2 regions of the Methylobacterium sp. AC832 genome follow, and region 1 is predicted to be linked to the other one. Evidence: riboswitches for the same ligand, from Rfam matches in the RefSeq annotation. Region 1 holds a riboswitch; the other holds the start of a gene.
The links. A riboswitch is a leader RNA that binds a small molecule or an ion and turns the genes downstream of it on or off. The one in region 1 is predicted to bind fluoride.
Positions count from the first base shown of each region.

Region 2: linked by a shared signal. The riboswitch ahead of AC0IXR_RS05505 (voltage-gated chloride channel family protein) and the one ahead of AC0IXR_RS19185 (voltage-gated chloride channel family protein) in region 1 are both predicted to bind fluoride.

Region 1 is NZ_CEEDMV010000006.1:31,601-46,794, forward strand. It holds gene AC0IXR_RS19175 (L,D-transpeptidase family protein) at 1-1,054, shown strand, start outside; gene AC0IXR_RS19180 (peptidoglycan L,D-endopeptidase MepK) at 1,243-2,811, shown strand; fluoride riboswitch at 2,934-3,004, shown strand; gene AC0IXR_RS19185 (voltage-gated chloride channel family protein) at 3,029-4,369, shown strand; gene AC0IXR_RS19190 (DUF2312 domain-containing protein) at 4,597-4,863, opposite strand; gene AC0IXR_RS19195 (DUF1244 domain-containing protein) at 4,946-5,254, opposite strand; gene AC0IXR_RS19200 (hypothetical protein) at 5,607-5,879, shown strand; gene AC0IXR_RS19205 (N-formylglutamate amidohydrolase) at 5,964-6,710, opposite strand; gene AC0IXR_RS19210 (glycerate kinase type-2 family protein) at 6,916-8,244, shown strand; gene AC0IXR_RS19215 (DUF1036 domain-containing protein) at 8,216-8,710, shown strand; gene AC0IXR_RS19220 (glycosyltransferase family 61 protein) at 8,673-10,172, opposite strand; gene AC0IXR_RS19225 (polysaccharide pyruvyl transferase family protein) at 11,017-12,021, opposite strand; gene pyk (pyruvate kinase) at 12,245-13,681, shown strand; gene AC0IXR_RS19235 (alpha/beta fold hydrolase) at 13,689-14,702, opposite strand; gene AC0IXR_RS19240 (tetratricopeptide repeat protein) at 14,709-15,194, opposite strand, start outside.
Region 2 is NZ_CEEDMV010000001.1:1,178,978-1,194,171, reverse strand. It holds gene AC0IXR_RS05550 (MFS transporter) at 1-452, opposite strand, end outside; gene AC0IXR_RS05545 (arsenic transporter) at 460-1,755, opposite strand; gene arsC (arsenate reductase (glutaredoxin)) at 1,792-2,217, opposite strand; gene AC0IXR_RS05535 (arsenate reductase ArsC) at 2,217-2,744, opposite strand; gene AC0IXR_RS05530 (ArsR/SmtB family transcription factor) at 2,737-3,096, opposite strand; gene arsH (arsenical resistance protein ArsH) at 3,147-3,899, shown strand; gene AC0IXR_RS05520 (response regulator) at 3,922-4,155, opposite strand; gene nhaA (Na+/H+ antiporter NhaA) at 4,368-5,570, opposite strand; gene AC0IXR_RS05510 (DUF190 domain-containing protein) at 5,735-6,136, opposite strand; gene AC0IXR_RS05505 (voltage-gated chloride channel family protein) at 6,133-7,536, opposite strand; fluoride riboswitch at 7,560-7,632, opposite strand; gene AC0IXR_RS05500 (hypothetical protein) at 7,825-8,430, shown strand; fluoride riboswitch at 8,481-8,552, shown strand; gene xoxF5 (lanthanide-dependent methanol dehydrogenase XoxF5) at 9,293-11,047, shown strand; gene AC0IXR_RS05490 (2,3-bisphosphoglycerate-dependent phosphoglycerate mutase) at 11,139-11,777, shown strand; gene AC0IXR_RS05485 (phosphatase PAP2 family protein) at 11,767-12,570, opposite strand; gene AC0IXR_RS05480 (hypothetical protein) at 12,567-12,779, opposite strand; gene AC0IXR_RS05475 (TMEM165/GDT1 family protein) at 12,788-13,552, opposite strand; gene AC0IXR_RS05470 (MurR/RpiR family transcriptional regulator) at 13,701-14,549, shown strand; gene AC0IXR_RS05465 (COG4705 family protein) at 14,599-15,194, shown strand, end outside.

The DNA of each region.
Region 1 (15,194 bases):
GAAGTTTCAGCGGGGCCGTGGCCTGCCGGCCACCGGTACGCTCACGCCACAGACCGTCGCCGCCCTCGGCCGGTCCGAGCCGTCTGCACGCGCGAGCGACGAGGAATCGACGGTCCTCGTCAACATGGAGCGCTGGCGCTGGCTGCCGAGCGATCTCGGACGCGACTACGTTCTGGTCAACATTCCCGAATTTCGCCTGCGCGTGATCCGCAATGGGTCGGTGCGCGACGAGACCCGCGTCATCGTCGGTAAGACCGAGACGCCGACGCCGGTCTTTTCGGGGATGATGGAATACGCCGTCGTCAACCCGTCCTGGAACGTGCCGCCCTCGATCCTGAAGAACGAGTTCCTGCCCGCCCTGGCCCGCGACCCGAATTACGCGGCTCGTCGCGGCTACGAGGTCGTCTATCGCAACGGCAACATCTCGGTGCGCCAGCCGCCGGGCGAGCGGAATGCGCTCGGCTTCATCAAGTTCCTGTTTCCCAACAACCATGCCGTCTACCTGCACGACACCCCCAACCGCTCGCTGTTCTCCGCCTCTCAGCGGGCGATGAGCCATGGCTGCGTGCGCGTGGACGATCCCTTCCGTTTCGCCGATTCGGTGCTTCCCGAAGCTTGGTCGAGCGAGCGCTTGAAGAAGCTCATTGGCAAGGGCGAGCGCACCATCCGCCTGCCGGAGAAGCTGCCGGTCCATCTCGCGTATTTCACCCTAGCGGCGGACGATCACGGGGCTTTGCGCACCTATTCCGATCTCTACGGCCACGACGCGCGTATGAAGATCGCGCTCGGCCTCGCGCCGGGAAGCCTGCTCGTCGCCAAAGCTCCGACCAAGGCACCCGCAAAGCCTCCGGCCAAGGTCGCGGTGCGACCGGCGCCATCGGCACCGGGTGCGAGTGCTCCGTCGACAGAGGCTCGTCGTACGGTGTCGCGCCCTGCCGTGTCAGCCGGAGCCGCTCCCGTCCGCGCCTCCCGGTCCGCCGAAGCCGCAGGCGTCGATCCATGGGGAGCCCCCCCAGCCCCTGCCCCGGCCCCGGTCTCCCGCGGCTGGTGGTAGCGCGCCTCCTCTTGTTGCGTGAATGTCACGCGAGCCAGAATGTGTGATGCCGCTCTTGCGGCGTCTTGATCGTGCCGGCGCGGCGGCACGATTTCGCCACGGTTCAAACCTAGCCGTTTTGTAGACCGGCGAATGGCTGAGGACCCGATAACCGTCCATTTACGGTTTTCGGCAACCTTGCGTTCACCATGATCCGCGCGACAACGCGCGGTCTGGCAGAGGTGAGGACGATCGTGGGCAGTTCGCTACGAGAAGAGGCCCAGCCGGCCGATCGATCCACCCAGCCTGCCTCGCGCCTGCTCGTCTATCTCCGCAACGCCTGTTCCCATCCTCGCCTACGCCGCTCGATCATCGTGGCGTCGGGCATCGCCCTGGCGCTCGGCGCGGGCACGCGGGGGACGCAGGATGCGGTCGCCAATGGCGATACCCGCACCCTCTCGATCTACCATACCCATACGAAAGAGAGCGCCACGATCACGTTCAAACGTGACGGTCGCTACGACCGGGCCGCGCTGGAACAGCTCAACTGGATGCTGCGCGACTGGCGCATGGACGAGCCAACCAAGATGGACCCGCGCCTGTTCGACACGGTGTGGGAGGCCTACCGGTCGGTGGGCTCGCAGGAGCCGATCACCGTGGTCTCGGCCTATCGGTCACCGGGCACCAACGCCATGCTGCGCCGCCGGTCGCGCGCCGTGGCCGAGTTCAGCCAACACATGCTCGGCAAGGCGATGGATTTCTACCTGCCGGATGTTTCCATCGACCAGCTTCGTGCGGTGGGCATGCGGATGCAGCGCGGCGGTGTCGGCTGGTATCCCCATGCCGGCTCTCCCTTCGTCCATCTCGATGTCGGGTCGGTCCGTTCCTGGCCGCGCATGAGCCATGATCAGCTGGCGCGCCTGTTCCCCGACGGCAAGACCGTGCACCTGCCCGCCGACAACCGGCCCCTGCCGGGCTACGAGCTTGCCCGTGCCGAAGTGCTCGCCCGTGGCGGCACCGTGCTCGGCGTGACCCAGGTCGCGACGGTGGAGGAGGATGACGGCCCGAGCATCAAGGGCTTCTTCGCCAGCCTCTTCGGTGGCGGCTCCAAGACCCCTGCGCCGCCGCCCGAAGCTCCGGCCCGGGCTCGCGCAAAGCCCACCGTTCTCGTGGCCAGTGCCGATCCGGACGACCAGTCCGGCACCCGCGAGGCCCTGGCTTACGCCGCCCCGGCCGCGTCCGATGCCCTCAAAGGTGCTCTCCTGCGCCGTGACGAACGCGATGCGCAGAGCCTCCTCACCCAGGAGGTCGCCAAACCGACCGCTGCCGCCGATGCAGAATCGAGCCTGATCGACGTGCCGCTGCCGCCACGCCGGCCCTCGGAACTCGCCGCCGTCACCGCTGCGCTCACCATGCCTCTGCCGCCGCCGCGGCCTTCCATCCAGGTGGCGAGCCTCGGCCCCACCGGGATGGCCGCGACGCCGACCGTTCCTGCCGCACCCACCCGCCTGGCCCGGCCCGTGCCGGCCGATGCCGACGCGAAGACGCAATTGCGCGCCCTGTTCGAGGTGGCCGCAGCTTCGACCGCGCCGGCTAGCCGCGCCTCGCCCGTTCATGTCGCACCGTCGCGTGCTCGCACCGATGCCGCGCCGGCCGGCCTCGTCGCTCAGGCGGAAAGCGGCGTGCGCAGCCGTTTCTCGGGACGTAGCCCCGGCGACGACCTCACCGCCGCGCGCTTCACCGGATCGTCCACCCGCGCTGTGGCTGCCGGTCGCTGAACGTCGCGACGGCGAGGGTCGCCCACCAGCGTCGATGCCGAAACCGGGGCGGCGGTGATGGGCTGCGCATCGTTGGGTACGGGGAGCCGCCCCGGCTTGACGCGCTGCCGGCCACGGGACACGAAGGCCCTGGCAATGGATTCTGCCGGGCGTAAGCCGAACCGCCACAAGGGCTGATGATTCCTACCCTTTTGCCATTCAGCAAGACGGTGGAGCCATGCTCGCCTTCCTCAAAGATCGGTTTACCGGGCTCAAGCGCGCCACGAGGCGATGCGCGGCTTGGGTCGTGGCGTTCGCGCGCTGGGCGGTGATCCTCATGCCGCTGGCGGCCGTCGTCGGTACGCTTTGCGCAGCGTTTCTCTGGAGTCTCGACGTCGCGACGAAAGCCCGGTTCTCGCATCCGTGGCTGCTGTTCCTGCTGCCTGTCGGGGGCTTCGCCATCGGCCTGCTCTACCACCGTGTCGGGCGCAGCGTGGAGGGCGGCAACAACCTCATCGTCGATCAGATTCATGAGCCCGGGGGCGGCGTTCCCCTGCGCATGGCACCGCTGATCTTTCTCGGCACCGTGGTCACACATCTCTTCGGCGGCTCGGCCGGGCGGGAAGGTACGGCGGTGCAACTCGGCGGCAGCCTCGCCAGCGGCATCGGGCGGCTGGCGAAGCTCGATCCGGCGGCCACCCGCATCGTGCTGATGGCAGGCGTGGCCGCAGGGTTCGGGGCGGTGTTCGGCACCCCTATCGCCGGAGCCGTCTTCGCTCTCGAAGTCCTGGCGATCGGCCGGGTGGAATATGGCGCGCTCATTCCCTGCCTACTGGCGTCTGTCATCGGCGATTGGGCCTGCCAGGCCTGGGGCATCCATCATTCGCTCTTTCGCATCGCCTATCTGGCGGACGTGACCGGCCCGATCGCCCTCGATCCAAGCCTATTGGCCAAAACGGCGGTCGCCGGCATCGCCTTCGGGCTCGTGGCGCTCGTCTTCGCGGAAGCCAACCACCTCCTCGGCGGCTGGCTGAAGCGCTTGATTCCCTACGGACCCCTGCGCCCCGTCCTGGGTGGAATGGCCGTGATCGGCCTCGTCTATGCGCTGGGCACCCGTGACTATCTCGGCCTCGGCGTCACGGCGCCGGATCCGGGAGGCCTGAGCATCGCGAGCTTCTTCGGGCCGGAGGTCCATCCCTGGTCCTGGGCCTGGAAGATCCTCTTCACCGTCGTCACTCTGGCCTCGGGCTTCAAGGGTGGGGAAGTCACACCACTCTTCTTCATCGGCGCCGCCCTCGGCAATGCGCTGGGTGGCCTGATGGGGGCACCCCTCGACCTGATGGCGGCTCTCGGTTTCGTGGCGGTTTTCGCGGGAGCGGCTAACACCCCCCTTGCCTGTACGCTGATGGGGATCGAACTGTTCGGGGCGACACACGGCGTCGCCATCGCGGTCGCGTGTTTCACCGCCTATGCCTGTTCGGGCCATCGCGGCATCTACCTGTCGCAGCGCATCGCCGTCTCCAAGGGTGGGGCCGTCGAGGCCGGGGCCACCCTGCGCGGCGAACGGACCCGGCTCTGAAGCGGCGGGAGGCACCGAGCACCTCCCGCCCGGTCCTCATTTCTTGTCGTGAGGAAGGAGGTCTGCCGTGTCGCATGCCTGTCCGTGCCGCCGCGCGGAGGCGAGCCCGCCGGGCTCAGTGCGACGTGGCGTGAGCACGGTCAGCATCAGCTCGACCCGTCTTCCGCCCAGTCGGTCAGGGGAAGACGGCCGCCTTCGGCCTCGATGGAGCGCCGCGCGATGTCGGGCTACACCATGCCGAGGGCCTGCATGTAGAGCTCCAGGATGGCTTCTTCCTCCTGCCGCTCGGCATGGTCCTTCTTGCGCAGGGAGATGATCTTGCGCAGGGCCTTCACGTCGAAGCCGGTGCCCTTGGCCTCGGCATAGACGTCCTTGATGTCGCCGGCGAGGCCGGCCTTTTCCTCCTCCAGGCGCTCGATGCGCTCGATGAAGCTCTTGAGCTGGTCGGCGGCAACCGAGGAGGCATCGACGGCGGGTGCGGCGGAAGCGGCCATGAGCGTCTCAATTCCTGATCTGAGGCGCATCGGGTGGGATGCGCCGGAGGAGGCTGGTTAAGCGATCACGCTTACCGGAAGCTTAGTGCGGCTCGGCTTGCGCCTTCGAGAAGGCCGACTGTTGCTCGGGCGTGGCCTCGGCCTGGTTCAGCCGCTTCCATTCCTCGTAGGGCATTCCGTAGACGCGCTCGCGAGTCTCGTCCTTGCTGAGGCCCAGGCCGCGCTCGTCGGCGGCGTCCTTCATCCAGTTCGACAGGCAGTTGCGGCAGAAGCCGGCCATGTTCATGAGGTCGATATTCTGGACGTCGCTGCGCGTCTGCAGATGCGCAACGAGGCGGCGGAACACCGCGGCTTCCAATTCGGTCTGCGTGGCGGTGTCGATTTCGGTCATGGCAGTTTCCTCATCCTTCGGCTCGCGGGCAGTTACCGCTTTCGCGCGAGGATATACCATCGCTGACGCGCGGTCCCGTTTTCGGGCGCATGGCTTTCGGACGCATGGCTTTCCCGGCGTTCCTGCGCGCGCATGACCTCCCGCGAGAATGCGGGAGGCGCCGGACATTTCTCTTCGCTCCCTTGCGCCTGACGCATCGCAAGGCCTCAAATCAGCGCTCGCCCGGCGTCTCGCGCATGCAGGTGCCAAACCGCACGACGTTGCGGCAGGGTTCGTCCTACATCGGGTCTACACAAGAACTCACGGCCCACCGCCCTCTGACGGAGACCGCGACATTCAATAGGACGTAGTCATGAACACTCGTCTCGCTTCCGCTGTCGCTGCTGTTGCTTTGAGCCTCGGCGTCGTTGCTTCGCCTGCTCTCGCTCAGAGCTATAATGCGCCCGCCGGTATCTCGGCCTATGCAGCTCCCGGCAGTGCAGGCCGTCAGGTCGTCGCCGGTGACGACTTGACCACCGGGTCGGTCGTCAGCCGCCGCAGCGTCGATTCCGCCCAGGAAGGCAACGCCGAGCAGAACAGCTTCCCGGTCTGGCAGTACGGCCGCACCTCGGGCGGCCCCCGCTAAACAGAGGCCGACGGAATGACGAAAACGGCGGGGCCTGAGCCCCGCCGTTTTCGTATGAGCTCTCTGCTCATCGCGGAATGAAAGTCAGCCGGCTTTCGGCATCAGCGGTCGGAGGAGCTTGGCGAAACGCGCCGCCCATTCGATCTGGCCCGGCTCCAGGGCGATGAGATCCTGCCGGATCTCCACGAGGGCGTTGGGAAGGCCGCGTGCGATGGCGTGGCGATCGATCGTGTCGCCCGGCAGGCCGCCGCCATAAGGCTCGTTATCGCCCACCGTCAGCCCGGCCGGGTCGGTGCGGAGCCCGGCGATGAGGGGCGCGCTCATACGGTCGTCCCTGTCCCACAGGATGCCCACATGCCAGGGCCGCATATAGCCGCGCCACGAGGCCGTGAAACTGTGCATCGTGACGATGGAGGGCGGCACGCCTGCCTCCGTGGCCTGCGCGACGGCCGTATCCACTGCTTCGTCGAAGGGCACATAGAAGCGCCGGATGCGCTCCTCCTTTCCGGCTTCGTCGATCCTGGCATTGCCCGGCACCACGGCGCCGTCCGACAGACGCATGACCAGCGTCGGGTCCTCGCGCCCCCGGTTGGGATCGATGACCAGGCGTGAGAACCGCGTGAGGATGGCCGGCACGCCGAGATGGGCCGCAAGCCGCCGGGTGACCTCGGCCGCGCCGATATCGTAGGCGATGTGGCGCGCGAATTCCCGCTCGGGCACCCCGAGCTGCGCCAGATCCTCCGGAACGTGATTCGAGGCATGCTCGCAGATAAGGAGGAGTCCCGAGGCGGGATCGCCGGGAATCGTCTCGACGGGATGCGGCGGAAACATGAGGCGGGCACGGTCCTTCGGGGCCGATCGGGAGGAAATCCCCCTCTTCAGGCATGAAACACGCCGCCGGTCGGGTCATCGCACGCTTGCCGAGGCGGCAGGGCTCGGGCACAGCACGTATAGGCGATCGCGCCGCCACGGCAATAATCCGGCGGACAAGCAATCCGGCCCGCGCGATCGGACCTTGATGAGACACGGACACGCCATGACCGCGCCTTCACACGCTTCGCCCGCTCTCTCCCCTTCGTCCCACGACGCCGCTCGCGGCCTGCTTCTCGGCTTCCTCGACGAGGCGATCGCCGCCGCGCATCCCTCCCGCTGCCTGGTGCCGCATCTGCCCGCCCCCGGCACGGGTCGGCTGATCATCCTCGGTGCCGGCAAGGCCGGCGGAAGCATGGCCGCGGTCGCGAGCCGGTTCTACCGGGAGCAGCACGGCGTCGACGAGAGCCGCATCGTCGGTCTGGCGGTGGCCCGCCACGGCTACGGCGAAGAAGCCCCGATGATCCGCATGGTCGAGGCCGGACACCCGGTACCGGACCAGGCCGGCATCGACGCCACTATCGACGCCCTGAAGATCGCCGCCGATGCCGGTCCGGAGGACGATGTGCTGGTGCTGCTTTCGGGTGGCGGATCGGCGAATTGGATCGCGCCCGCCGGCGATCTCACCCTCGGCGAGAAACAGGCGATCACCAAGGCGTTGCTGCGCTCCGGCGCGCCGATCAACGAGATCAACGCGGTGCGCAAGCACCTGTCCCGGATCAAGGGCGGCCGGCTGGCCATGATGGCCCGCAACGCGCGCTCGATCCTGACGCTGGCGATTTCCGACGTGCCGCATGACGATCCGGCGGTGATCGCCTCGGGTCCGACCGTGCCCGACCCCTCGACGCTCGCCGACGCGCGCGAGATCTGCGAGCGCCGCAATATTCCCTTGCCGGAGACCGCCAAGGCGCTCCTCAACGACCCGGCCAACGAGACGCCGAAGGCGGGCGACCCCTCCTTCGCCCGCGCTGAATACCGCATCATCGCCCGTCCCATCGACGCCCTGGATGCGGCGGCGGAGGCCGCGAAGCGCGCCGGCTACGAGGTCGTGATGCTCGGCCCAGATGTCGAGGGTGAGGCCCGTGAGGTCGCGGCGGAACACGCCGCCCTCGCCAAGGAGATGAAGGCGGCCGGCCGCAAGGTGGCGATCATCTCCGGTGGCGAACTCACCGTGACCATCGTCGGCGAAGGCCATGGCGGCCCGAACCAGGAATACGCCCTCGCCCTCGCGATCGGCCTCGATGGCGAATCCGGCATCCTCGGCATCGCCGCCGATACCGACGGGACCGATGGCGGACGTGGCGCGGCCACCGATCCAGCCGGCGGGCTTGTCGACCCGACCACGCTGGAGCGCGCCCGCGCCGCCGGCCTCGACCCGGCTGCCATGCTGGCGGACAATGATTCGACGAAGTTCTTCGCCACGATCGGCGACCTCGTCCAACCGGGTCCCACACGCACCAATGTCAATGATTGCCGTATTATTCTCGTCGGTTGACGACGTGAGCTGTCGCCGCCCCTCCCCCATTGGCGGGCGGGGGGCGGTCTTGGCCGGCCTCGTTCTTGCCTGCCTCGTCGCTCGGCCCTTACCGGCCCAGGCGGACCTCCGTATGTGCAACCAAACCGGGAGCAAGGTCGGCATCGCACTTGGATATCGCGACGGCCAGGGGTGGGTGACGGAAGGCTGGTGGGACGTGGCCCCCAAGGGCTGCGAAACCCTGCTGCGTGGGGCGCTCGCATCGAGATTCTATTACGTGTTCGCCGTGGACTATACCCGCGGCGGAGAATGGAACGGTCGCTCGTTGATGTGCACCAAGGACGCCGAGTTCACGATCCACGGCGTCGAGGATTGCCTCGCCCGCGGGTTCGATCGCAACGGCTTCTATGAGGTCGATACCGGCGAGCAGAAAAGCTGGACGATCCAGCTCACGGATCCGAGCCAGCCGGCGGCGCCGACTCCCTGAGGGCCTTCTTCAAAAAGATCGTGAAGGCCGGTAGATCGACCGTCCATGCATCGAAGCCGGGATACTGCGGCTCGAGCCATGCGGAGTATTGATGACCTTTAACAATTGAAAGGCGAGCATAGTTGAAACGTAGCTGATACGTTCCATCCATGATCGGAAGGATTTCGATTACGCGAAGTCCAGGCTTCGAGACGACAATGTGAGATAGTCCAGCGCCGTGAGGAGACATAATGACGGAAGCTTTTCGGGCGATCGCAAATTGATGCCAGAGGGGGATCTTGGAAAACTCCATAACGGTGAATCCAAGCTTCCTCGCTACGGCTTCTACATCAGCCTCGTTCTTCATCACACGCCGGACAGCATCACGTCGCGTGACATAGACACGGTCTGGCAATTCTACGTTGTTGTTTGCTGCTAAGGCGCTCGCACGTTCTCCGAGCTCTTCGTAGATGCCGTCTAGATGACGCCATCCCAACATACCGCGGAAACCTACCCGCGCGACAAGTAGGCGTTCAACGAAGACCGTGCTGTTCAGCTTCTGAACAGCATTTCCAAGATCAAGCATATTCAGTGTTTCTTGCTCGAAACTGGACCGTGCAGCGTTAAGAAGGATCCGGCATCCTTTATTCTCAATCAGGCCGCTGCTATGGATCCAGGCAAGTCTTGGAAGATAATCGATGAGCCAGTGATAGATTCCGCTGCTTCCGCGATTGGCTCCAAACGCAAGCGAAATATTTTGCACTTGCGTTCTATCTGTGACATCGAGGGGGAACCCCTTCGATACAACGATTTCCTTATTTTCGGTCCAAATTTGCCCAGACGGATGAGTGAAAACGTTCTCGTACTCGGAGATGACAGGTTTCAGCGGGCGTGCCATAAGCCGATTGAAGACCGCGACCTCGCGCTTTAGGCCCTTGAGATGATGCTTGTCCGTTTTAGATGAAGCAACGATCTTCACACTACCGAAGGAATCTTGTGCGGGCTGATCGGCAAAGGTTAGTGAAGTAGCGGTAGGTTTGATCAATGATCCACCGCGGCTCACTTTCGCGACCAGATCGAGAAGCGCGCGTTTGAGATTAGCGTCACGAAGGTGTTTGAAAACGAGGCCGGTCGATTTAAGGAAGCGCGTCGTCTCATGAAGAGATGGCGTGTCTAGAAGCAGTTGAGCTGCCAAATGTGCGCGCTTGTTCATCGAAAGTTGCCGTACAGTTGCAAATTTGATTTCATGCGGAAGCGCGGCTTCGGGAAGATCCTTTAAAATACAGTTGATAATATTGTCATCGGACAGGATGAAAGCACCCTGCAACCGTTGAAGCAGCAACTGTGGTTGTTGCGTAATCAGATTGGAATTGTCGGTAATCGCGATTACTCGATCCCAGCGATTGGCTGCCGCTTCGTCGCGGCAAAGCCTTACTGCTTCTTGTGCATGACTAGCGATTGTTGAAGATTCGCTGGGTTGCACTGGACAATGACCTGCTATTAGTTGTGTTTTAAGCAGTAAATCAAGATTTCGTAGAATCTGATGCGCGAATAGCAGCGCGCTTTTGCTTCCGCTCTGCTTTCCGCGTCTCAATATTTGCGTCTTTGCGCGCCTTAATGCGAGCCTGGCGCTTCATTTCGGCTTTTTCGGAGCGAGGAGGGGTATGCTGTTCGTTCACTAAATTCACTCCTGTCGAATTCTGGCGCAAACTTGCCGGACGTGAGATCTCTCCCGTGTGAGGTACCGCATGTCGGGTGATGCTGTAAACCCGAAGGCCTTTTCCTAGTAGGTAAATTTGGCTTTGTAAGGTCTGATTGATGGGCCAATCGTTCGAGTGCGTGGTCGCGGAGATTGGCGGGCTTAGGGAGTCGTCTTCCGTGCACGCTGGCTCCAAATTTGGTCAACAACTCTCGTGTGGTGCCGTGGAGAACGAGGATTTGTAGCTTGGCGCGTCTTTCGTTGCGGTGCTCGGGAGGGGCGCCCCAATTGGCAGTTTGAATTCGAAGTGCATCGTCTAAACAAATGTAAACCGTATTGAAATGCTCGCGCCGCCCGAAGATTGGCGCCGGCCTCGATCCAGATTCAGATACGCAGGAATTGATTGGGAAACGGTTCCGTGCCGATGCGAACATGTTCCGGCTCAATGTACTCCAGTTCCAACGCACTCAACCTCGGGGCACCTATAGGATGTCCCGCCAGCTCGCTTGTGCTCGAATAGGAGTGTTCTTACCAAGGGCACGGTGGAGGGGATGCTTGATTAAGCTGTTCGCTTGCGTCGAGCTGCATCTGACGCGGAGATGATAAACGAAGGTTCGTTGCGTGTAGCTCACGTCCTCGGAGAGCGTGCCTCGCTCGAGTTCCGCACTGGGAAGGGGAAGGCGGCGCGGAGCGCCACCGTATCAATCTGCGACGGGGGCAGTACGCAGCTGCGAGCTTCGAGCCAATCCACGTTGGTAAACTCGCGCCGTCCCTGGAGGGCAGGATCCGTAAGTCCCACCGAAAGCTTGTAATCTTCGACTTTGAAGGAGTTGGTGTTTCCATTGAGGTTCATGTATTGGGCAGGCACACCATAAGCATGAGACACGATAAGGCCATGCAATGAGGTCGTGACTATCTCTTCGCAACTGAGAATATCTCTGATGACACGTTCGATATCCTCAAAAGACACAGAGTGGAGGGAGATCACTTTGATGTGATCGAGCCCAACCTTGCGGACCGCCTCCCGGATCTCTGCATCCTGCAGGACGTGCGAAATGACGCCGATTTTGTGAGTCTTGGCAACGTCGGGAGCGTAGAGTTCAGGCAGAAGCACCGCGGCGTCGCCATAAATTTCAGGGCATTCCGCGCCCGCCGCCAGGACGGCACTGCGGGAGAGCGGGCCGCGAACCGCGGCATAAATTGCCGTGGGGCAAAGCGGATCGGTGGCGCGTGGCATACCTGTCCCCCACAGGCGCATACCCGGTCTGGCAAATTTCGCAATGCTGCCGATGCAGAGGCCCTCGGCCTCCTTGCTGGAAACCCAGCGCGGCATCACGCCGAAAGCGTGCCACAACACGTAAGGGGTGAGGATATCGCCGAAATTGCCCGGATAGGGGCTGCGCATCCACCAGATTTTCGGACGATACTGCTCTGCGAGGCCGGCTTGCGCCGCCATGTCCTCGAACGCGAGAAGTGCGCGGTTGGAATCGAGCAGCGGCCCCCATTCCTGAGCCGACTCGGCGCTCAGATCCACTGCAAGCTTTTCAAATCCCTCCCTGTCGCCGTTCCTGATCAGCGTTGTAAACAACCGGGAGACCAGCTTATCCTTGTCGGCCTTTTCCTTGTCCGTCACGCTTCGTCTCCCCAGGCGGCTCGTCGACTTGATGGCGCGAGCTTATCGTGCCTGCGAAGTCCGGCGTCTAGGGTGGCCACTCCGGGCGATGGGCTGGGGCCAATCACTCCTGGCTGGCGCCCCTCACCTTGACGCCTGACCCGCCCCGGTGCTTCTGACCGCTCGCCCTCCATTCGTCCGGTCGGTCACGACAGGCGGAATCATAAGAAAACGGGAGACCGGAGTGAAACGCTCGCGCCGCACGAAGATCATCGCCACCCTCGGTCCGGCTTCCGATACGCCGGAGATGATCGAGAAACTGTTCCGCGCCGGTGCGGATGTGTTCCGGCTCAACATGAGCCACCTTCCGCGCGAGAAATTGCCCGAGAAGATCGAGGTGATCCGCACCATTGAGCGCGAGTTGCGCCGGCCCATCGCCGTCCTGGTGGATCTCCAGGGCCCGAAGCTGCGGGTCGCCGCCTTCGCCGAGGGCAGCGCGATCCTCGAGAACGGGGCCTCCTTCGTGCTCGATTCGGATCCGACGCCGGGCGACATCCATCGCGTCTACCTTCCTCACCCCGAGATTCTGTCCGCGCTCGAGCCCGGCCACGTCGTCATCATCGATGACGGAAAGCTGCGCCTCGTCGTGACCGAAGTCTCCGAGGGACGCGCGGTGACCGAGGTCGTCATCGGCGGCAGGATTTCCAACCGCAAGGGCGTGTCTCTGCCCGACACGGTGATCCCGGTTGCGGCGATGACCGAAAAGGATCGCGGTGATCTCGAAGCCGGCCTCAATGCCGGTGCGGACTGGATCGCGGTCTCCTTCGTCCAGCGCCCCGAGGACGTGGCCGAGGTGAAGAAGGTCGCCGCCGGCCGCGCGCTGGTCATGGCCAAGATCGAGAAGCCGCAGGCGCTGACCCGTCTCGACGAGATCATCGAGATCTCCGACGGCATCATGGTGGCGCGCGGCGATCTCGGCGTGGAGATGCCGCTCGAGCAGGTGCCCGGCGTGCAGAAGCGGATCACGCGTGGTGCGCGGCGTCTGGGCAAGCCCGTCGTGGTCGCGACCCAGATGCTGGAATCGATGATCACCGCGCCGGTCCCCACCCGCGCCGAGGTCTCGGACGTGGCGACGGCAGTCTACGAGGGCGCGGATGCGGTGATGCTGTCGGCGGAGAGCGCCTCCGGCGCTTTCCCGATCGAGGCGATCTCGATGATGAGCCGTATCGCCGAGCAGGTGGAGCGCGACGCGCTCTACTGGACGATCCTGACGGCGCAGCGCTCCGAGCCCGATGCCACCGCGTCGGACGCCATCGCGGCGGCCGCGCATCAGATGGTCGGTGCTCTCGGCCTCACCGCCATCATGGCCTGGACGCATTCGGGCTCGACGGCCCTGCGTCTCGCCCGCTCGCGGCCCAACGCCACGATCATCGCCCTCACGCCGAAGCGCGAGACCGCCCGGCGGCTGGCCATGTGTTGGGGCACGCACCCGATCGTCACCAACGATGCGAGCGACGTGGACGACATGGCCTTCCGCGCGGCGAAATTCGCCGTTCGCGAACGCTTCGCCGAAATCGGTGACCGGGTCATCGTCGTGGCGGGCGTGCCGTTCGGGACGCCGGGCGCTACCAACCTGGTGCGGATCGCCTTCGTCACCCGCGATCACGCCGCGAGAGCCTGATCGACTGTCAGGGCGCGACGGGTTCAGTTTCCGTCGCGCCGATCTCGGTGGCGAGGCGCTCAATGGCATCCACGAGCGCATCCGTCGCCATATAGGGCACCATGTGGCCGATGCCCGGCAGCAGAACGAGGCGTGCGCCGGGGATAGTCCTGGCCAAAGGCTCCGCATGGCGCGTCGCCGGAACGGCGGCATCCGCATCGCCGGAGACGATCACCGTCGGCACGGCGATCTTACCGTATCGCGGAGCCTGGGCCGCCAAGGCTGCGGGTAGGCCGATCAGGTCTTCGAGATTCGCCAACATCGTCGCGGGGCGCAGCACCAGGGCTGAGCGGCTACGGTCGAGATAATCTCCGGGAAGTTCCTGCGGCCGGAAGGCCGCACGCCCCGCGCGTTCGAGATAATAGAGGCCGAGCGGTGTCGTGACGGTGCGGCTGAGCAGCCAAGCGACCGGGGGCTTCAACGCGAGGCGGTAATACCATGGCAGAGGCGCCATGGCGGGAAACGGCATCGCCACCGGCGCCACCAGCACGAGGCCGGACACGACCTCCGGATGGTCGAGGGCAATGGCGGTGGCCAGCGCACCGGCCCAGGAATGCCCCATCAGGATCACGCGGCCGGTCCCGATACCTTCGATAGCCTGCGCGATGGCGTGTCCCTGTGCCGCCGGACTCGCCATATCGCGGTCGCCGAGGCGGTCGCTCCAGCCGTATCCCGGCCTGTCGAAAGCGATGACGCGAAAACCGCTCTCCGCGAGCCTGCGGCCGACACCTTCCATCGGATCGGCCGCATTGGCCGAAGCCCCGTGCAGGAGCATGATGGTTCCCCTGGAGGAAGGATTCGGACCGGCCTGGATCGTCGCGAGCCGTCCGCCCGCCACTTCCACGGAGGGGCCGAGCGGCGGGAACTTGGTGCCGACCCGCAGGGTGACGATCAAGGTCACGAGAGCGCCGGCCGCGAGCACGCTGACGATCAATCCGAGCATCACGCCCGCGATCAGGCCGAGCCAGTGCAGAAGAACCATGTCCGGTTACAGGTCCCGTCCGTCGATCTCGGGGACAAGCCGGTCGATGGCGCTCTGGAGCTTCTCCATGCGCGGATAGATGGCGGAGGCGCGCCTGAAAGCGTCGAGGGCGCGGCGCTTGTCATCCATGGACAGATAGATCCGCCCCAGTGCCGCCCAGGCCTCGTAATGTCGTGGTTCCAGCACGAGCGTCCGCTGCAGGTCGGCCACGGCATTGGTCTGGTCGGTGAGCAGCCAGAACACCGTGGCCCGCCGGTTCCAGCCCTCCGCCCATTGCGGCTCGAGGGTGGTGGCGCGGTCCATCAACTCGACGGCGAGGGCATAGTCGCGGCCCGACATCGCTTGGCGGGCACGTTCGGTGAGGAGATCCGCAGTGGCGCTGCCGGAGCGCCCGAGACGCTGCTCGATCAGGCGGGAGATACCCTTGGCCTCGGCATCGTCCTCGGACGCCTTCAGCCTCGCATAGAGATCTTCGAGGCTCGGCGCCTGCAC
Region 2 (15,194 bases), on a different contig from region 1:
GGCCAGCACACCGTGCTGGCGAAACCGCCCCACAGGGTCAGGGTCGTGATGGCGGACCTGGCCTCGGCGCCGTAGAGGCGTCCGAGCGTGGCGAAGGCGGGGTCGTACAACCCGATGCCCATGCCGAGGCCGACGAGAAGCCAGGCCGCCAGGTAAGCCGTGAGGTTCGGGGCCAGGGCGAGGCCCGTGAGGCCCAGCGCCAGGGCGATGGCGGCGAAGGCCAGCACCGGCCGCCCGCCATGCTCCCCGATGAAGGCTTCCACCCGCGGCGAGACGAGGCCCGCGACGAGGAGGCCGGCCGACAGCCCTCCGATGACCCAGCCGAGGGGCCATCCCGTATCCTTCGACATCGGCGCGGCCAGCACCGACAGTAGGTAGAACGAGGAGCCCCAGGTCAGGATCTGGACGACGCCCAGGGCCGAGATCACGGGCCATCGACGCGTCGGGGGCATCGCCGTGCTACCGAGCCCCGAGCAGGGGCAGCCACAGTGCCAGGGCCGCCAGGGTGACGAGCAACACCGGCGGGGTGATCACGAGGCCGACCCGCATGTACTGACCCCAGGTGATGCGCTGGCCCTTGGTATCGAGGACGTGGAGCCAGAGCAGGGTCGCCAGACTCCCGATGGGCGTGAACTTCGGTCCGAGGTCGCAGCCGATGACGTTGGCGTAGACCATGAGCTCGCGCATCAGGGGCGGCAGGTCCGGGGCCTGCTGGATGGAGAGCGCGCCGACGAGCACGCTCGGCATGTTGTTCATCACCGAGGACAGGATGGCGGCGGCGAACCCGGTCCCGAGGGTGGCGATGACTGGTCTGAAGCCCGAGAGCCAAACGAAGCCCTGAGCCAGGTAATCGGTCAGGCCTGCGTTCTTCAGACCGTAGACGACGAGGTACATGCCGAGGCTGAACAGCACGATCTGCCACGGCGCGCCGGCGAGTACCTTGCGGATCGGGATGACCCGGCTCCGGTTGGCCAGCACCAGGAGAATGAGGGCGCCGGCGCAGGTCACGACCGAGACCGGCACGCCGAACGGGGCCGTCACGAAGTAAGCGACCAGCAGCAGCCCGAGGAGCGGGAAGGCCGCCTTGAACACAAGCGGGTCCTTGATCGCGTGGCGGGGCGCTTCGAGCTCGGCCACCGGGTACGCGGCCGGAAGGTCGCGCCGGTAGAACAGCCACAGCACCACCAGGGTCGCGGCGAGCGAGACGAGGTTCACCGGCACCATCACCGCGGCGTAGCGGCTGAACGAGATGTCGAAGAAGTTCGCCGAGACGATATTGACGAGGTTCGAGATCACCAGCGGCAGGCTGGTGGAATCGGCGACGAGCCCGCAGGCCACGATGAAGGCCAGCGCAGCCGCCGGCTTGAAGTCGAGGCGCAGCAGGATGGCCAGCACGATGGGGGTCAGCAGCAGGGCGGCGCCGTCGTTGGCGAACACCGCCGCGATGGCTGCGCCGAGGAGGATCACCAACGGGAACAGCAAGCGGCCCCGTCCGCCGCCCCACCGGGCGATGTGGAGCGCCGCCCAGTGGAAGAAGCCGGCCTCGTCGAGCAGCAGCGAGATGATGATCAGCGCCACGAAGGTGAAGGTGGCGTCCCAGACGATGTGCCAGACCAGCGGGATGTCGCCGGGATGGATGACCCCGGTGGCGAGCGCGACCGCGGCCCCGATCAGGGCGCTCCACCCAATCCCGAACCCCTTCGGCTGCCAGATGACGAAGACGAGGGTGACCACGAAGATGGCGAGCGCGAGCATCGGGACCGTTTCTTGTTCTTGCCGATCTGGGCAGGATCAGGCGGTGGCGACGCGCCGGCCGTGCTCGTCGACGACCCGCTCGCCGTCCTCCTTGACGAACGCACCCTGCTGGGCGGGCAGGAGATCGAGGACCGCCTCCGACGGGCGGCATAGCGCGACGCCCTTCGGGCTTACGACGATGGGTCGGTTGAGCAGGATCGGGTGCGTCTCGATGGCATCGAGAAGCCGGTCGTCGGTGAGCGCAGTATCGGCCAAGCCGAGCTCCGCGTAGGGCGTACGCTTTTCCCGAAGGAGATCACGGATTGTGACGCCGGCTCGCTCGGCGAGCTGGCGGACTAGCGTTCGGTTCGGCGGGGTCTTCAGGTACTCGACGACGTGCGGCTCGATGCCGGCGTTGCGGATCAGGGCCAGGGTGTTGCGGGACGTCCCGCAATCCGGGTTGTGATAGATGACGACGTCCATCACGCGACCTCCGGACGGGGCGAGGTGGTGCCAGCCTGCTGGCCGATCTCGCGAACCTTGGACGTCAGGGAGACCTGGTCGAGGCTCGCCATCGGCAGGGCGAGGAAGGCCGAGATCCGGTTCTTGAGGTAGCGCTGCGCGGTCACGAAGGCCGTCTTGCGCGCGATGTCGCTACCCTCGACCGCGGCAGGGTCCTCGATGCCCCAGTGCGCCGTCACCGGCTGGCCGGGCCAGAACGGGCAGGCCTCGCCGGCGGCGTTGTCACAGACCGTGAAGACGAAATCCATGACCGGTGCGTCGGGCTTGGCGAACTCGTCCCACGACTTCGAGTGCATGCCCTCCGTCGGGTAGTCGCTCTCGCGCAGGACCTGGAGCGCCATCGGGTTCACCTCCGGCTTGGGCTGGCTGACGGCGGAGAAGGAGCGAAAGCGACCCTTGCCGTCCTTGGCAAGCATCGCCTCGGCGAGGATCGAGCGGGCGGAGTTGCCGGTGCAGAGGAACAGGACGTTGTAGACGCGGTCAGGCATTGGCGGTGTTTCCCGTGGGTAGGCAACAGGCGGACAAGGCAGCGACGGCGGGGGCGCAGACCTCGGGTCGGCCCTGGCAGCAATCGCGCATCAGGAACTGGATGAGCTCGGACAGGTCCGGGTAGGCGGCGCTGTAGATGATCGAGCGCCCCTCCCGCCGGGAGGTGACCAGCCCCGAATGGCTGAGTTCCTTGAGGTGGAACGACAGGTTGGTGCCGGACACGCCGACGGCCTCCGCCAGCATGCCGGCCGCCATGCCCTCCGGCCCGGCGGTGACGAGCTGGCGTACGATGCGCAGCCGATGCTCCTGCCCGAGGGCCGCGAACGCGGCGACGGCTTGCCGGTCGCCCATCATAATGTCAATGTCTCAACCATCGTTGAAATTTAGAGGAATGGAACGTCTTGGACAAGCCCCTCCAGCCCTTCGCCGATGGAATGCCGAACCTGAGCGAGGGGCATTTCGTGGTCCCGACGACCGACGTGCTGCGGGTGGCGACGCCGTTCACCCACGCTCCACGCTTCCTGGTCCTGTACGGATCGCTGCGGGAGCGCTCATTCAGCCGCTTTCTCGCCTACGAGGCCGCGCGCCTCCTAGAGGCGATGGGCGGCGAGGTTCGGATCTACGACGCGCACGGCCTACCGCTTCCCGACGACGCCACGGCCGACCATCCCAAGGTGCAGGAGCTCAGGAACCTCTCGATCTGGTCGGAGGGTCACGTCTGGGTCAGCCCCGAGCGCCACGGCAACATGACCGGCGTGATAAAGAGCCAGATCGACTGGCTACCACTGTCCGAGGGGTCGGTGCGTCCGACGCAGGGCAGGACCCTCGCCGTGATGCAGGTCTCCGGTGGCTCTCAGTCGTTCAACGCGGTCAACAACCTTCGCATCCTGGGGCGCTGGATGCGGATGATCACCATCCCGAACCAGTCGTCGGTGCCGATGGCCTACAAGGAGTTCGACGACGCCGGCCGGATGAAACCCGGGCCGCTCTACGACCGGGTGGTCGACGTCTGCGAGGAGCTCTTCAAGTTCACGCTCCTAACCCGCGAGCGCTCCGACCATCTCGTCGACCGCTATTCCGAGCGGAAGGAGCGCGAGCCGGAGCGCCTGAAGGCCGTTGCCGCCGACATCGGGTTCCAGACCCGGCCAGCATGAGGATCACCGATCTGAAAACCCGTCAGGTCGCGCGATGGATCTCGTCGACGACCTTGGCGGCGTCGTAGGGCTTCGGCAGGAACGGGCCGTGATCGGGGATCTCGCCATCGGCGGACCGTTTAAGTCTTAAGGTGACGACGAGGCGGATGTCGGGTCCAGTCTCGTGGACGCGCTCTGCCATGGTCACCCCGCACATGCTGCCCGGCATGTCGAAGTCGCAGAAGGGCGCCCAGATATCGGAGCGCTCGTGCGGCATGAACCACGCCCCTACGGCATGGTGTGCTTCGATGGTCGCGGAGCCCGCATGCACCCCGGTCGTACCGCTTTCCGGCCATCGACGACTTGGCCGGCGGCGCTCCGAAGTCACGCCCACCCTCGCCACACTTCTGAGGCAGGCGAGCACGATACCCGCCGGTCGTAGCCGGTACCGGTCGACGGGCGTCTCCGGTCATGCCCTGGGGCGTGGGTTCATGCCGTCGCTTCGGCCCAGGGACGCGGCCTCTCGGGATCGGGGCGGCGCCCCCTGTCCGGCCTGGGTGCCAGCAGGAGCACTAGGGCGCCCAAGGCCATGCAGCACAGCGAACCGAGCAGGACGCCGATCTTGGTCTCCGCTTCGAGTTCCGGGCTGGCGGCGAAGGTCAGCAGCCCGATGAAAAGGCTCATGGTGAAGCCTACGCCGCACAGCAGCGACAGGCCGTAGAGGTGCCACCATCCCGCATGGGCCGGCCGCCGCGCCCACCCCAGCCTCACCGCGGCCACCACCGCCCCGAACACCCCGACCTGCTTGCCCACGAACAGGCCCAGCGCCACGCCGAGCGTTACCGGATCGAGCAGCGTCTTCCCCGACATGCCGGCGAACGAGACCCCGGCATTGGCGAACCCCAACACCGGGAGCACCAGGCAGGCGGACCATGAATGGATCGCATGCTCCAGCTTGTGCAGGGGCGAGGTCGGGTCGTCCGGCTTTCCGACGCTCGGGCGGAGATGAATCGTCAGGGCCAGGAGGACGCCCGCGATGGTCGCGTGGATGCCGGATTTCAGCACCAGGAACCAGAGCACCGCGCCGAGGACGAGGTAGGGCGTCAGCCGGCTCACCCCCGCCTTGTTCATGCCGAACAGGACCGCGAACACGGCCGCCGCCCCGCCGAGCGTCGGAAGCGACAGGTCCGCGGTGTAGAAGGCGGCGATGATGAGGACCGCCCCGAGGTCGTCGATGATGGCGAGCGCGGTCAGGAAGACCTTGAGCGACACGGGCACGCGCGACCCGAGCAGGGCCAGCACCCCGAGGGCGAAGGCGATGTCGGTCGTGGTCGGGATCGCCCAGCCGCGCAGGGTCTCGGGGGACGACCGGTTGGTGGCGACGTAGACCAACGCCGGGGCGACCATGCCGCCCAGCGCCGCGATGCCGGGCAGCACCCGGTCGGGCCAGGTCCGCAGGCGACCGTCGAGGACCTCGCGCTTGATCTCCAGGCCGACGAGCAGGAAGAACGCCGCCATCAGGCCGTCGTTGACCCAGTGCAGGACGCTGAGCCCGCCGACGTGGATCTTCAGGATCGCGAAGTAGGTCTCCGACCAGCCGGAGTTCGCGACGGCCAGCGCCAGGGCGGCGCTCGCCATCAGGATCAGGCCGCCGGAGGCCTCGCCCTGCAGGACGTTACGCAGGGCGGAAATCGGGCGGGGGGGGCAGCGGCATGGGCATAGGTCTCCCGCGCTGGCGGCCCGACCAACGCTGAAGCCTGCCGGTCCGAAGGTCGGACCGCGCACCCATGGCCGGCTATCGCATCCGTGGTCCCATCCGGCAATCCGAAGCCCGGAGCGTCCTGGGACGGTTCATGTCAAGCAGCCCGCCCCGCCGCACCGACGCCGACCTGGCTGACGCTCCAATGCTCCAGGTGCTTGTAGACGATGACCTTGTTCGCGAGTTGGGCACCGTGCCGGCTGCAGAAGCCTTCGAGCTGCTCGCGGGTGCCGATCAGCTCGACGCACATGGTCAGCTCGGGGTTGAGCGACTCGGCGCTGTCGTCCTGGATCGGCCCATGGTTGCTGTAGCCATGGTGGGACTGGTGGGCGACGGCGTTCATGAGGCCCTCCGCCTTGGCCTGGGCGACGAGCTCCCGATAGAGCGGCTTCGAGCCAGAGAACCACCGGCCCTTGCCGCCGCCGCCGCGCTCGCCCGGCTTCATGTAGATACGGATCATGCCGGTGTCGGCGGCGACGACGCGATGCGATGGGGTCATGACGTCTCCTCGGTGATGGGGCGCTCGGCCAACGGTGCGACGGTCGGCACCCGGCCCGTACGGGCCTGGCGCAGGGTCATGCCGTCCGGGATGTTGGCCGCCGCCGACTTCGGGACCGCGATGCGCTGCGACAGGTAGATGCCGTTGTGACCCGAGCAGAGGTAAGCCAGGAAGCACGCGACGGCGAGATAGACCCCGTGCGTCGCGCCGAAGAGCTCGATGCCCATCAGCGTGCAGGCGAGCGGCGTGTTGGCTGCGCCGGCGAAGACCGCGACGAACCCCAGCGCCGCGAACAGGTCCACCGGCGCGCCGAGCGGCCCGGCCAGGGCGTTGCCGAGCGCGGCCCCGATGAAGAACAGCGGCGTGACCTCGCCGCCCTTGAACCCGGCGCTGAGGGTCACGACCGTGAACAGGATCTTCAGGGCCCAGCTCCAGGGATGGATGTCCGGTCCGAAGAAGGTGTTGATCGTGAGCCCGTCGGGCGTGGCCGCCGAGACGCCGAGCCCGAGGTAGTCGCGCGTCCCGAGGGCGTAGACGAGGCCGATCACTACCAGGCCGCCGATCACCGGGCGAAGCGGCCCGTACGGGACCAGGCGCTTGAGCCATCCGCCGAGGAGATGGTTGGCCTCCGCGAACAGCAGCCCGGCGAGGCCGAACGCGACGCCGGCGAGGGCGACCTTGGCAAGGAGCAGCGGATCGACGGTCAGGGCCTTCGCGCCGCCGGCGAGGAAGTCCACGTGGTAGAAGCCGTGGTGGATGCCCCAGGCCTGGCAGGTCCAGTCGCCGACCACCGCGGCAAGGAGGCAGGGCACCAGCGCGGCGTACTCGACGCGACCGACCGCGAGCACCTCCAGCGCGAACACCGCGCCGGCGATGGGCGTGCCGAAGACCGCGCCGAAGCCGGCGGCGATACCCGCCATCAGGAGCAACCGGACCCCGGCCGCATCGACCCCGAAGAGCTTGCCGAAGGCGCTGGCGAGGCTGCCTCCCATCTGGACGGCGGTACCCTCGCGCCCGGCCGACCCGCCGAACAGGTGCGTGACGATGGTGCCGAGGAAGATAAGCGGCGCCATCCGGAGCGGCACGCCGCCGTCCGGCTCGTGGATCTCCTCGACGATGAGGTTGTTGCCGCCTTCCACGCTCTTGCCGAACAGGTGGTAGAGCAAGCCGACGGCACAGCCCCCGAGCGGAAGCAGGAACAGGAACCAGGGATGGTCGAAGCGCGCCTGGGTGGCCGCGTCGAGGCTCCACAGGAAGGCCGCGCAGAGGGTGCCGACCGCCGCGGCCATCGGCACGAGGATGGCCGACCACCGCGCCACCGAAACGGCATGGGCGTGCCGCGTGCGGACGAACGCCGAGAGGTTCAGGCTGTCGAAGAGATTTTGGAAGGTCGCGCGCATGAGTCCCCCTTGTTGCGGCGCCGCAAAAGGTAGGAGTCATTAGCCCAGGGGGCGGTTTGGCCGAAAGGCCCGGCAGATTCCATTGCCGTGGACGGGAGATGCCTTCGCCTCGCCCGTTCGTCAAGACCCAACTCCCGCGCGCCCGGGCCCCATCCCGAGTGGGGATGGGGCCCGGGTCGTTCGAAAGCATCACGAAAGACGGTGGATGGTCCAGGTTCCGGGACATGTCTATGCCGTCCGCGGCCGAGGCCGGCGCGTTCGACGCCGGCCCGGGGCGGAGCGCATCCCATGACCCTTTCCTGGCTCGGAGCCGTCATCACCTTCCAGGTGACCTTCACCGAACTCTTCATCGCCGCGACGGTGATGATGGCCGGGGCGTACCGGTTCGGATGGCGCAGCGTCCTGGCGGGCTCCATCCTTGGCGGGCTGGCGGTGTCGATCCTCGCGGTCGTCCTGCGCAAGGCGGCCTACCTCCTGGCCCTGAACGTCCTGGATTGGATCTCGGCGGTCTTGCTGCTCGGGTTCGGCCTGTACCTGCTCTACGAGTTCATCGACGGGCTCTCGAAGCGCGATGCCGGCACGGCCCCCGGCTCGACGGACGCGAATTGGTCGCGGCCGATCAACACCGCGGGCCTCGGCGTCGCCGCCTGGGCCCTGGTCGCCGAGGGGCTTGAGATCCTGGTGGTCTGGCTCGGCGTCTCGCTTCGGGAGGGCGCGGGAACGGCGACCCTCGGGGTCGGCATCGGGGTCGTGCTCGTGGCGACCTTGGCTTTCGCCCTCGGCGGCACCGGGATCTTCCGGAATGTGCCGCCCTACGTCCTCGACGGGGTCGCGGCCCTCATGGTGACGGCCTACGGCGCCTATTTCCTGTCCCTTGCCGTGACCCGCGCGTGATCGGTCGACGAAGGGATTGACCCGGACGACGGATTAATCCACGTTCCCGGACGTGGGATGGGGATGAAGCTCCCCGATAACTGCCGGCCCCCTATGGGCCGGACGATAGCTTCTACCGAGCGCTTCGGCGCGGGTAGAGCTATGTGTTGGCCCGCACCGTCACGCTCATGACCGCAACCGGATCGCCCCAAGGCGGTCCCTCATGAGCCGACCGATGACCCTGCCCGATCCAAGACCGTCCTGATGCCCGCCGTCGCCCACCAGGCGCGGTCCGGGCCTTTTCCCGTTCGCGCACGAAAAAAGGCGGAGCCATAAGGCTCCGCCGCGACCAGGGCACACGCCTCCGAGCGGTCACAAGAATACATGTGATTAGGTCTAGTCTGTCGCAGGAATAAGGATAGCCACTCGATAGTCTGAGTCAACGCATAAAAGCGATGTCTCGGAATAATAAAGAGCGGCATCTTTATTTAAAAAACAGGACTATTTGCGCCCCTGATAAGGCCATGGCTTTTTCGGGCGACGTTGTATTGGCTAAATCAGTATCTGCATGATAATGACTGGATAATTCTGTCGCACTTAGAAAATGCTTATTGCGCTGGTCTTATAATTCGATACTTCTACCGGCGCTCCACTTGTGCTCCCGGACGATGATCTTGGGGCTCAAGGGGAATGCGGCCCCGGTCCGGGGCCCGGCGCGGAAGCGCGCAGGGCCGACACGTCGCCGCCGACGGACCGGGATGCGGTGACGAAACCCCTGGCGGACACAACGTCCGGGTTCAAACGCTCAAATGGAGGAACACCTATGAGGAAGATCGCCTTTGCGGCGTCCGTCGCCTACGCCGCGACGCTCCTGCCGGCCGCCATGCCGGCCATCGCGAACGAAAACCTGATGAAGCTGATGCAGGACCCCAACCAGTGGGCGTTCCCGGGCCTCGACTACACGAACCAGCGCTATTCGAAGCTCGACCAGATCAACAAGGACAACGTCAAGAACCTCCAGGTGGCCTGGACCTTCTCGACCGGCGTGCTGCGCGGCCATGAGGGCGCCCCGCTCGTCATCGGCAACATGATGTACGTCCACACCCCGTTCCCGAACATCGTCTACGCGCTCGACCTCGACCACGAGGCCAAGATCGTGTGGAAGTACGAGCCCAAGCAGGACCCGTCGGTGATCCCGGTGATGTGCTGCGACACGGTCAACCGTGGCCTGGCCTACGCCGACGGCGCCATCATCCTGCACCAGGCCGACACCACGGTCGTCTCGCTCGACGCCAAGTCCGGCAAGGTGAACTGGTCGGTCCAGAACGGCGATCCGAAGAAGGGCGAGACCAACACCGCCACCGTGCTGCCGGTGAAGGACAAGGTCATCGTCGGCATCTCGGGCGGCGAGTTCGGCGTACGCTGTCACGTGACCGCCTACGATCTCAAGTCCGGCAAGAAGGTCTGGCGCGCCTACTCCGTCGGCCCGGACGACGAGATGCTCGTCGACCCGGAGAAGACCACCTACCTCGGCAAACCGGTGGGCAAGGATTCTTCGCTGAAGACCTGGGAAGGCGACCAGTGGAAGACCGGCGGCGGCTGCACCTGGGGCTGGTACTCGTACGACCCCAAGCTCGACCTGATGTACTACGGCTCGGGCAATCCCTCGACCTGGAACCCCAAGCAGCGTCCGGGCGACAACAAGTGGTCGATGACCATCTGGGCGCGTAACCCCGACACCGGGCAGGCCAAGTGGGTCTACCAGATGACCCCGCACGACGAGTGGGACTACGACGGCATCAACGAGATGATCCTCACGGATCAGAAGGTCGACGGCAAGGAGCGCCCGCTCCTGACCCACTTCGACCGCAACGGCTTCGGCTACACCCTGGACCGCGCCACCGGCGAACTCCTCGTCGCCGAGAAGTTCGATCCGGTCGTCAACTGGGCCTCCAAGGTCGACATGGACAAGGGCTCCAAGACCTACGGTCGCCCCCTCGTCCAGGCCAAGTTCTCCACCGAGCAGAACGGCGAGGACACCAACTCCAAGGGTATCTGCCCGGCCGCGTTGGGTTCGAAGGACCAGCAGCCCGCTGCGTTCTCGCCGAAGACCAACCTGTTCTACGTGCCCACCAACCACGTCTGCATGGACTACGAGCCGTTCCGGGTGACCTACACCCCGGGCCAGCCCTACGTCGGTGCGACCTTGTCGATGTACCCCGCGCCGAACAGCCATGGCGGCATGGGTAACTTCATCGCCTGGGACGGCGTGAAGGGTAAGATCGCGTGGTCCGATCCCGAGCAGTTCTCGGTCTGGTCGGGCGCCCTCGCCACCGCCGGCGACGTTGTCTTCTACGGCACGCTCGAAGGCTACCTGAAGGCCGTCGACTCCAAGACGGGTAAGGAACTCTACAAGTTCAAGACCCCGTCGGGCATCATCGGCAACGTGATGACCTACCAGCACAAGGGCAAGCAGTACGTCGGCATCCTGTCGGGTGTCGGTGGCTGGGCCGGCATCGGCCTCGCGGCCGGCCTGACCGACCCGAACGCCGGCCTCGGCGCGGTGGGCGGCTACGCCGCCCTGTCGAGCTACACCAACCTCGGTGGCCAGCTCACCGTGTTCGCCCTGCCGAACTGATCGGTCGCGAACACCAAGGAGCCTAGGGTGCCGGTGCGGGTCCTCCGCGCCGGCATTTCCCTGTCCGCACCACCCTTCGCCCGGAGTCCGCGTGATCGCCTCCCCAGTACCCCCGCCGGGGCGATGTCTCGTCCTCGTCCGCCATGGCCAGAGCCAGGCCAACGCCGACGGCCTTTTCACGGGACTGCTCGACTCACCCCTCACCGAGCGGGGCCGACAGGAAGCCTGCTCGGCCGGGCTGCGGCTCAAGGACGAAGGATTTCGCTTCGCCTCAGCCTTCACGTCGACCCTCGCGCGGGCCATCGCGACCTCCCGGCTGGCGCTCGATGCCCTGGGGCAGGCCGATCTGGTGCCCCTCCGGGATGCCGCCCTGGACGAGCGCGACTACGGCGACCTCAGCGGCCTTGGCAAGCAGGGCGCCTACGAACGTTTCGGGGCGGAGCGGATCGAGGGCTGGCGGCGCTCCTACAAGGGTCAGCCGCCGAACGGCGAGAGCCTCCGGGACACCGTCGCCCGGGTCGTGCCCTTCCACCTGAGGCATATCCAGCCGGCGGCGATGCGCGGTCCGACGCTGGTCGTCGCCCACGGCAACTCGTTGCGGGCCTTGGTGATGGTGCTCGAAGGACTGGGCCCAAGGGAAATCGAATCCGTCGAGATCGCGACCGGATCGATCCGGGTCTACGAGTTCGGTCCGGATACCACCATCGCATCCCGCCGCATCATCGACTGAGCTCCGGCTCCGTGCCCGTTCCGGATCGAGCCGGTGCGGCCTCGGCTCCTTCCCGCTCGATCTCGCCGCGGGATTGAAGCCAGAGGGCGAGGATCCAGCAGGACACCGCCCAGGCAGCGCCCACGCACCATCCGGCGAGGACATCGCTCGGGTAGTGCACGCCGAGGTAGATCCGGCTCAGCCCAACCGCCACCGTCAGGAACACGCTCAGGCCCATGAAGTACGACTTCACCCGGCGGTCGGCGCTCCCTCGGGTCAGGAGGACGCCGAGTGTCAGGAAGGTGACGGTGGCAAGCGTTGCGTGACCGCTCGGGAAGCCCGGCGTGAAGACCCGCACCGCGTTCGGGAAGTCCGGCCTGGGGCGGTCGATGCCGTACTTGAGCAAGGTACTTGCGATTGCGCCGCCGAGGACCGCGGCCACCATCACCATCGCGAGGCCGCGCTTGCGGACCAGCATGAGGTAACCAACGGTCGCGGCCGAAAGGAAGCCGAGGAAGACGAAGCTTCCCAGCGCGGTGACGTCCCGTCCCGTCTCCTGCACCCAGGCCGGTCCTATGGGGATGGCGAGATCCTTGCCCGTTCGAAGCGCGGTGAGCACCGCCAGGTCGAACCGTGCCGTTCCGCCCTCGATCACCTCGTCGGCGAGAAGCCCGAAGCCGAGGAGTAGTGCCACGACGAGGAAGGCGCCCGCCGCCAGCCCGAAGTCGCGCTGCCCCATGCGTGCTAGGAGCGATGGGGTGATCCCGGCGGCCTTGATCCCATCGGTCGCGACCGGCAGCGAGGGCCGGGTCATCGCGGCGCCCCGGAACGCCTGAGGACGCTTTCCACCAGGATTAGGCCAAGCCCTCCGAACAGGAAGATCGCGGCCGATGTCGTGCCGGCCTGTCCGTAGGCGCGCACCAGCCAAGCCGCCCCGACCCAGGCGACGATGGAGGCGGCGAAGCCGACATCGTCCACGACCAATCCCAGGAGTTCGCGAAGGACGGTTCCGAGCCAGTGCATGCGGATGCCTAGAGGTTGGGGAGGGGACGAAGGGCGGCGGCACGTCGACGGCACGTCGGCACGGCCAGAACCGAGAGGCCGAGGAAGCCCGCGGTCAGCGCCGCGACCGCCCAGTCGCCGCCGGGCCAGTCGAGGCCGATGCCCTCGCCGACCCAGAACGCGCCGAAGGCCGACAGGAGGACGCCGACCGTGAACTTGAGCGTGTTCTCCGGCACCATCGACAGGGGGCGGTGAAGCGCGACGCCGAGCGCCACCACGACGATCAGGGCGCCGAGCGCCCCGAGGCTGGCGGGGACCAGGAGTCCCGCCCCGCCCGCACCGACGGCGACGACGATGAAGACGACTTCCAGGCCTTCGAGCATGGTGATCTTGAAGGCGGTGGTCACGGCCACCGCATCCCATCGAAGGCGGCCGCCGCCTCCGGTGCCCAGCGCGGCCGCCTGCTTGCCGTAAGCCTCGTTCTCGTCGTGCAGGGCGATGACCCCGGCGGAGCGGAGGATGGCCTTCCTCAGCCAACGCATGCCGAACAGCAGCAGCAGGCCGCCGACGACGAGTTGTACGTCCCGCAGGGGGATGCGGGTCAGCAGCGGGCCGAAGAGCAGCACGATGGCAAGGAGGACGGCGAGGGCGCCCGCGGCGCCCGCGAGGGCGTTCTGCCAACCCCGGGTCGCGCCGACGGCGAGCACGATGGTGAGGGCCTCGACGAACTCGACGATGGAGGCGAGGAACGCCGCAAGTGCCGTGGGCCATGCATGCACCCAGTCGATGGCCATTCCGATCCTCCCTGCCGCTCGACCGCTGGGCCGGACGCGGTTTCCGTCGAGAGGAATTGTTGCTCTTGCTACCGATGTCAACGTTAATGTAGAAAATGCTACATCATGGTTCCAAACGGGGCACCACCGACTGGCGGAGGCGAAGCCGATGGCGGACGAGTTCGGCGACACGGTCCGGTGGCTGATGCCATCCCTGTCCCCCGCCGTTGCCCGGGTCGCGGGTTACCTGGATCAGAACCGGGCGACGGTTCTCGCAAGCTCGGCCCAGCAGATCGCCACGCATCTCGCGACATCGGACGCGACCGTGATCCGCGCCGTCCAGGCGCTGGGGTTCGATGGCCTGCCCGATCTCAAGCAGGCGCTCGCCGCCGGACTCGACGGCCGACGGACGCCGGCGACCGACATGCGTCGAACGCTGGCGGAAGTCGGCGCCACCACCGGCGATGCCATCGATGCCGTGCTGGAAGCGCACCGGGAGGGGATGGAAGCGCTCCAGACGGAGGACGGACGCGCGGGTATCCTCGCGGCGGTCACCGCCCTGCATCCAGCGACCCGGATCGGCGTCTTCGGGATCGGCCCCTCCGCGCATCTTGCCCGGTACGTGGCCTTCCAACTTACGCGCTCGGGACGGCAGAGCCTGCTTCTAGATGCGACGGGATGGTCGCTGGCCGACCAGTTGCTGGGCCTGCATGCCGACGACGCGGTCGTACTCCTGGCCTACGGCAAGCCCTACCGCGAGGTGCAGGCCGTGATGGGCGAGGCGCACCGTCTGGGCCTGCCCGTGGTCCTCGTGACCGACACGGAGACCAGCACCATCGCCCGCAAGGCCACGGTCGTGCTGTTGGCCCGTCGCGGCCGCGCGAACCAGGTCGCCCTTCACGCCACCACGCTCGTCGCCCTGGAGGCCGTCATCCTCGGCCTGGCCGCGGCCGAGCGCGACACCGCCCTTCGGCAACTCGCCAACCTCGACCGGCTGAGGAAGCTGATCGGGTCCTGAGCGGCAGCCGTGACGCCGCCGACCCATCGACCTGACGGAGGACCCATCCATGGCCGACGACCGAACCGGTATCGAAGCGAGCAAGGTCCCGGAGATCACGCTGGCCTTCTGGGGGATCAAGATCGTTGCCACGACCCTGGGCGAGGTCGGCGGCAACGCCGTCACCCTGACGTTGGGTCTGGGCTACCTCGTCGGCACCCTGATCTTCGCGACCCTCCTGGCTGTCGCCGTGGCGGCCCAGATCAAGGCCAAGCGGTTTCACCCGTCCCTGTACTGGGCCGTCATCACTGCGACGACCTTGGCGGGAACGACGATGGCCGATCTCTTCGACCGGTCGCTGGGCATCGGCTACCTTGGCGGGTCGCTATCCCTCCTCGCGCTCGTGCTGGGCTCGCTCGGCCTCTGGTACAGGTCGGAGGGGACGGTCGCGGTCGAGACCGTCTCGACCCCGAAGGTGGAATGTTTCTACTGGCTGACCATCATGTTCTCGCAGACGCTCGGCACCGCGTTGGGCGACTGGATGGCCGACGACACCCCACTCGGCTACAACGGAAGCGCCCTGCTGATCGTCTGCGCCCTGGCCGTCACGGCCGGTCTCTACTTCTTCACGAAAACCTCCCGCACGGCGCTGTTCTGGGCCGCCTT